3 regions of the Streptomyces sp. NPDC054813 genome follow, and region 3 is predicted to be linked to each of the others. Evidence: predicted binding sites of a transcription regulator. Region 3 holds the regulator's gene; each other region holds the start of a gene.
The links. The regulator HrcA, encoded in region 3, represses chaperone genes, less so after heat shock. The targets are predictions, from matches to a motif close to TTNGCACTCNGNNNNNCNGAGTGCNAA.
Positions count from the first base shown of each region.

Region 1 (2,266 bases), on a different contig from region 3:
CCAGGGTCGACAGGGCCTCGCCCTCGACGTCCTCGGCGATGATCAGCAGCGGCTTGCCCGACTGCATGACCTTCTCCAGGAGCGGGAGCAGGTCCTTGACGGAGCCGATCTTCGAGTTGGCGATCAGGATGTACGGGTCGTCGAGGGACGCCTCCATACGCTCCATGTCGGTGGCGAAGTACGCCGAGATGTAGCCCTTGTCGAAGCGCATACCCTCGGTGAGCTCCAGCTCCAGACCGAAGGTCTGGGACTCCTCGACGGTGATGACGCCTTCCTTGCCGACCTTGTCCATGGCCTCGGCGATGAGCTCGCCGATCTGGGTGTCGGCGGCGGAGATGGAGGCCGTGGAGGCGATCTGCTCCTTGGTCTCGACATCCTTCGCCTGCTCGAGCAGGGCACCGGAGACGGCCTCGACGGCCTTCTCGATACCGCGCTTCAGGGCCATCGGGTTGGCACCGGCGGCGACGTTGCGCAGGCCTTCCTTGACCAGGGCCTGGGCGAGCACGGTCGCGGTGGTCGTACCGTCACCGGCGACGTCGTCCGTCTTCTTGGCGACTTCCTTGACCAGCTCGGCGCCGATCTTCTCGTACGGGTCCTCCAGCTCGATCTCCTTGGCGATGGACACACCATCGTTGGTGATCGTGGGGGCGCCCCACTTCTTCTCAAGGACGACGTTGCGGCCCTTGGGGCCGAGGGTGACCTTGACGGCGTCGGCGAGCTGGTTCATACCGCGCTCAAGGCCGCGCCGCGCCTCCTCGTCGAACGCGATGATCTTGGCCATGTGAAGTGGTCCCTCCAGGACTGGGGGTGAGTCTTTACGGACCGCGCCCGCGCCCGCGACGGACGGCTCGCCGACCCGTGGGTTCCTTGCCCCACCCGGCCTGCGGGCCTCACCGACCCGGTCCATTTTTGTCACTCTCACCTTCAGAGTGCTAACGCCAATGATTAGCACTCGCCCATGCCGAGTGCAAGCGCCTCCGGGAGACTGGGCCGCGCCAGAGCCGCGCGCGGGGCGGCGCGCGGGGCGGCGCACCGGGCCGCACCCGGGGGGCGCGCCGGCCCGCTCGTCCCGGGCATGCCAAAGGGCTCGTAACCCATGACTCCCCATGGGATACGAGCCCTCCGACAAAGAAAGAAGAACGACGCTGTCAGTCGGCGCGTGCTTCAGCTGGTCGCGAGCCGGACCATGTCCGCCTGCGGCCCCTTCTGGCCCTGCGAGATCTCGAAATCGACCCGCTGACCTTCCTCCAGGGTGCGGTAGCCGTCCATCTGAATCGCACTGTAGTGGACGAAAACATCCGCACCACCGTCGACCGCGATGAAGCCGTACCCCTTCTCCGCGTTGAACCACTTGACGGTGCCCTGAGCCATGCCTAACTCCCCTATTACTGGCCCTTGCACAGATCCACACTTCGCGGATCCGGGTCAGACCTCACCCCCCAATGGTTGGGGGCGTGCGCCGGAACGCGTCGACCGCGGCTGAATGTATCTGTCCAACTGCCGTCTGCAACAGGTCAATCGGACGAGAATTCTGGACGGGAAGGGTCCGGAATGTAGCAAGAATTCGGCCGAATTCAGGGCAAGTCGGGCCCCATAAAAGCCGCGAAAGCCGCATATAACCCGCACACTTTGGCTACTTCTTGTCGGGTCAGCGGTATCGAATACGGGGCTCCCGACCTGGAGATCGGGACCGCGTTCCCCAACTGTACCGCGCTCAACCACACAGAATTGCCCCCTCCGCTTCTCTCACGGAGGGGGCAATCCAATGAACAGTGGGTGATCGGCGTTACCGAAGGTAATGTTCGGTCATTCGATCAGCCTGTCAGCAGGTCAGCCGCCGGCCACGGCCGGGATGATGGAGACGCCGGCGCCGTCCGGGGTGGCCGTCTCCAGTCCCTGCTCGAACCGCACGTCGTCGTCATTGACGTACACATTCACGAACCGGCGCAGCTTGCCCTCGTCGTCGAGAACACGGGCGGCGATACCGGTGTGGTTCTTCTCCAGGTCGGAGATGACCTCGCCGAGGGTGGCCCCTTCGGCACTGACTTCGGCCTGACCACCGGTGTAGGTGCGCAGGATGGTGGGGATGCGAACGGTGATGCTCACGTTTGAACCTCCGATCGGGGGGCAACGCCCTGGTTTTTTACGGCTGACTCAGGCGAGCCCGGCCTCGCGGAAAGACTCGAGATTCGGGCGAATGGTCGCCGTGAGCCCGGTCCCCGCCACGGCGTCCAGCGTCTTCAGTCCATCACCCGTGTTGAGTACA
Region 1 covers NZ_JBSHAF010000017.1:217,575-219,840, reverse strand. The annotation lists gene groL (chaperonin GroEL) at 1-781, opposite strand, end outside; gene ACWGJB_RS31465 (cold-shock protein) at 1,165-1,371, opposite strand; gene ACWGJB_RS31460 (ubiquitin-like small modifier protein 1) at 1,831-2,106, opposite strand; gene thrC (threonine synthase) at 2,155-2,266, opposite strand, start outside.
Region 1: the regulator HrcA is predicted to act here: its motif matches at 946-972, upstream of groL (chaperonin GroEL).

Region 2 (2,266 bases), on a different contig from region 3:
GGGGCCTTGACCGCGACCGCGTTGAAGGTGCCGCGGATCTTGTTGACGACGAGGGTGGAGAGCGCCTCGCCCTCGACGTCCTCGGCGATGATCAGCAGCGGGCGGGAGGCGTTGCTCTGGATGATCTTCTCGAGCAGCGGGAGCAGGTCCGCGATGGAGGAGACCTTGCCCTGGTTGATGAGGATGTAGGGGTCCTCCAGGACGGCCTCCATGCGCTCCTGGTCCGTCACGAAGTACGGCGACAGGTAGCCCTTGTCGAAGGCCATGCCCTCGGTGAAGTCCAGCTCCAGACCGAAGGTGTTGGACTCCTCGACGGTGATGACACCGTCCTTGCCGACCTTGTCCATCGCCTCGGCGATGAGCTCGCCGACCTGCTGGTCCTGGGCGGACAGCGCGGCGACGGCGGCGATGTCGGCCTTGTCGTCGATCGGACGGGCGGAGGAGAGCAGCTCCTCGGAGACAGCGGCGACGGCGGCGTCGATGCCCTTCTTCAGGGCGGCCGGGGAGGCGCCGGCGGCGACGTTCTTCAGGCCCTCGCGGACGAGCGCCTGGGCCAGCACGGTGGCGGTGGTCGTACCGTCACCCGCGATGTCGTTGGTCTTGGTCGCCACCTCCTTCACCAGCTGGGCGCCGAGGTTCTCGTACGGGTCGTCGAGCTCGACCTCGCGGGCGATGGTGACGCCGTCGTTGGTGATGGTGGGGGCGCCGAACTTCTTGTCGATGACGACGTTGCGGCCCTTGGGGCCGATCGTCACCTTGACGGTGTCGGCAAGCTTGTTGACGCCGCGCTCGAGGGCGCGACGGGCGTCCTCGTCGAACTTCAGGATCTTCGCCATGGGAGCGGTTCAGCCCTCTCGGAAAGCGTGGGTGAAACGAACCGCGCCCCCGACGCCCGGCTTCATAAGGTCGCGGGGGCCAGGGGCGCAGCTCAAAGCAGAATGTGCTTCGGGTGAACTACTTCTCGATGATCGCGAGCACGTCGCGAGCCGAGAGGACGAGGTACTCGTCGCCGTTGTACTTCACCTCGGTGCCGCCGTACTTGCTGTACAGCACGATGTCGCCGACCTTGACGTCGAGCGGCAGGCGCTCGCCGTTCTCGAAACGGCCCGGGCCCACGGCGAGGACAGCACCCTCCTGGGGCTTCTCCTTCGCGGTGTCCGGGATGACCAGGCCAGAGGCGGTGGTCTGCTCGGCGTCGAGCGGCTGGACCACAATGCGGTCCTCGAGCGGCTTGATGGCAACCTTGGAGCTGGTGGTCGTCACGATCCGACCTCCCCCTTCGGAGATCTCACGGGGTTAACTGTCTGAGGTGGCGACCAGGTGGATCCGTCGTCGCGGGTGCCGGACCTGCCCGTCGCGTTGTTGGCACTCTCATCTGCCGAGTGCCAGAGCCGAGACTATGACCGCGATTAGCACTCGGTCAAGCGGAGTGCCAATTGCCTGCGGCGCGGCGCCGAAAAAATGGTGGCCGGGGCCGCGGTGACCGCCCCTGGGGCTGCCGCCGGTCCTACAGGTAATCCTCCAGCCGCCCCACCGTCAGGCCGTTCTCCTGGACCCGGCGGAGCAGGCGTGTCGTGCGTTCGCGCAGTGTCAGGCCCGTGGCCTCGTCCGGGCCGACCAGGACGATGTCGCCGGGGCGCAACCGCTTCTCACCACGGCGGTACGCGATGCCGTCGGCCGTCATCGCCGCGCGCCACAGGACCACCGCCGCCACCCCGCAGTCGGCCGCCGCGCGCAGGGTGGTGGTGTCGTACGTGCCGTAGGGCGGGCGGAAGAGGCGGGGGCGGACGCCGAAGCGGGACCTCAGCTTCTCCTGCTGGCCGCAGATCTCGGCGCGCTGGCCGGCGTAGGGCAGGCCGGGCATGGCCGGATGGTCGAGGGTGTGGTTCTGGACGCTCGCGCCGACCTCCTGGAGGCGGGCGAAGTGGCCGTAGCCGGGGCCGACCACGCTGTCCGTGAGGAACATGCTCACCGGGAGCCGCAGTTCGCGGACCATGTCCACGAACCGGGGGTCCTTCTCGGCACCGTCGTCGTAGGTGAGGAAGACGACCTTGTCGGCGGTGGTGACGTGGTCGACGACCGGGGGGAGGCTCGTATGGAGGGCGAGCGGGTGGAGCGGGGGGTGCGGCGCCGGGAGCAGGGGCGCGGCCAGGCCCCAGCGGCGGTACGGCTGTTCGCCGGCCGGGCCGTGCGGCCGCACCCGGTCGGCCGCCTTCTTGCCCAGCCGTTCGATCGGGTCGACGGACTGGGCGCAGCCCGCCAGGAG
Region 2 covers NZ_JBSHAF010000003.1:337,784-340,049, reverse strand. The annotation lists gene groL (chaperonin GroEL) at 1-836, opposite strand, end outside; gene groES (co-chaperone GroES) at 955-1,263, opposite strand; gene ACWGJB_RS07700 (polysaccharide deacetylase family protein) at 1,508-2,266, opposite strand, start outside.
Region 2: the regulator HrcA is predicted to act here: its motif matches at 1,410-1,436, upstream of groES (co-chaperone GroES).

Region 3 (2,266 bases):
CGAGATCGTGGCGGGTGTGGCCGGGGCCCACGTCGGCCAGCAGGGCCCGGCGGCCGTCGCCGAGGTCGAGGGTCCACTCGCCGGAGACCGGGCGGCGGGGCAGGGGCAGCGCGTCGGCCGCCTCCTCGGCCTCCGGGGCCGGCAGGCCGTTGCGGACGGCGTCCAGGCGGAGTGCCTCGCGGCCGTGCGCGAAGACGGCCTCCGCGCCCGCCGCCGCGTACACGTCCGTGCCCGCGAACGCCGGGGTGCCGAAGACGTGGTCGAAGTGCGGATGGGTGAGCGCGAGATGGGTCACACGGCGTCCGGCCAGCCGCTGCGCCTGCCCGCGCAACCTCGCGCCCTCCGCCAGGCTCGACCCCGCGTCCACCATCAGGACCGGGCCCGCCCCGAGGACCAGCCCGGCCGTGCAGTCCCAGCCCGGCAGCCGGCACCGGCCGACCCCCTCGGCCACCCGCTCCCAGCCCAGCTCTTCCCAAGTCACCGTCACACCGCGACGCTAGCGGTAGAACGCCCCGGGTCCTCGCCGACCTTGCCCAGTCGGTACCCGACGGCCGTACACTGGGCCGGGGATGCTGGCACTCGGGCTCGCAGAGTGCCAGGCGAAAGACCCGAAAGGCCGCGGGGACGACTTTCTGGAGGTGTGGCGCTGGATGCTGAGTGAACGCAGGCTTCAGGTATTGCGCGCCATCGTCCAGGACTATGTCGGCACCGAGGAGCCGGTGGGGTCGAAGGCGCTGACCGAGCGGCACAACCTCGGTGTCTCCCCGGCGACGGTGCGCAACGACATGGCCGCCCTGGAGGACGAGGGGTACATCGCCCAGCCGCACACCAGCGCCGGGCGGATCCCGACCGACAAGGGCTACCGGCTGTTCGTCGACAAGCTCGCCGGTGTGAAGCCGATGAGCGCGCCCGAGCGGCGGGCCATCCAGAACTTCCTCGACGGCGCCGTCGACCTCGACGACGTCGTGGCGCGGACGGTGCGGCTGCTGGCGCAGCTGACACGGCAGGTCGCGGTCGTGCAGTATCCGTCGCTGACCCGGTCCACCGTGCGGCACGTGGAGCTGCTCGCGCTCGCGCCGGCCAGGCTGATGCTGGTGCTGATCACCGACACCGGGCGGGTCGAGCAGCGGATGGTCGACTGCCCGGCGCCCTTCGGGGAGTCGTCTCTGGCGGATCTGCGGGCGCGGCTCAACAGCCGGGTCGCCGGCCGCCGGTTCTCGGACGTGCCCCGGCTGGTGGAGGACCTGCCGGACGCCTTCGAGGCCGAGGACCGCGGTACGGTCTCGGCGGTGCTCTCCACCCTGCTGGAGACGCTCGTCGAGGAGAACGAGGAGCGGCTGATGATCGGCGGCACCGCCAATCTCACCCGCTTCGGACATGACTTTCCTCTCATGATCCGGCCCGTCCTGGAGGCCCTGGAGGAGCATGTCGTCCTCCTCAAGCTCATGGGCGAGGCGGGGGATTCGGGCATGACCGTACGCATCGGTCACGAGAACGCCTACGAGGGACTCAACTCCACGTCCGTGGTGTCGGTCGGCTACGGTTCGGGCGGCGAGGCAGTCGCCAAACTCGGCGTGGTCGGACCGACCCGCATGGATTATCCGGGAACGATGGGAGCGGTACGAGCGGTGGCACGGTACGTCGGACAGATCCTGGCGGAGTCGTAAGTGGCCACGGACTACTACGCCGTTCTCGGCGTGCGCCGCGACGCGTCGCAGGAAGAGATCAAGAAGGCCTTCCGTCGGCTCGCGCGCGAGCTGCACCCGGACGTCAACCCGGATCCGAAGACCCAGGAGCGGTTCAAGGAGATCAACGCCGCCTACGAGGTGCTCTCGGACCCGCAGAAGAAGCAGGTCTACGACCTCGGCGGCGATCCGCTCTCGCAGAGCGGCGGCGCGGGCGCGGGCGGCTTCGGGGCCGGTGGTTTCGGGAACTTCTCGGACATCATGGACGCGTTCTTCGGAACCGCGTCGCAGCGCGGCCCGCGGTCGCGCACCCGGCGCGGCCAGGACGCCATGATCCGGATCGAGATCGAGCTCGACGAGGCGGCCTTCGGTACGACCAAGGACATCCAGGTCGACACGGCGATCGTCTGCAACACCTGCAACGGTGAGGGCGCGGCGCCGGGCACCTCCGCCCAGACGTGTGACATGTGCCGCGGTCGCGGCGAGGTGTCGCAGGTGACCCGGTCCTTCCTGGGCCAGGTCATGACCTCGCGGCCCTGCCCGCAGTGCCAGGGCTTCGGTACGGTCGTGCCGACGCCGTG
Region 3 covers NZ_JBSHAF010000004.1:228,619-230,884, reverse strand. The annotation lists gene ACWGJB_RS09560 (MBL fold metallo-hydrolase) at 1-487, opposite strand, end outside; gene hrcA (heat-inducible transcriptional repressor HrcA) at 651-1,667, shown strand; gene dnaJ (molecular chaperone DnaJ) at 1,668-2,266, shown strand, end outside.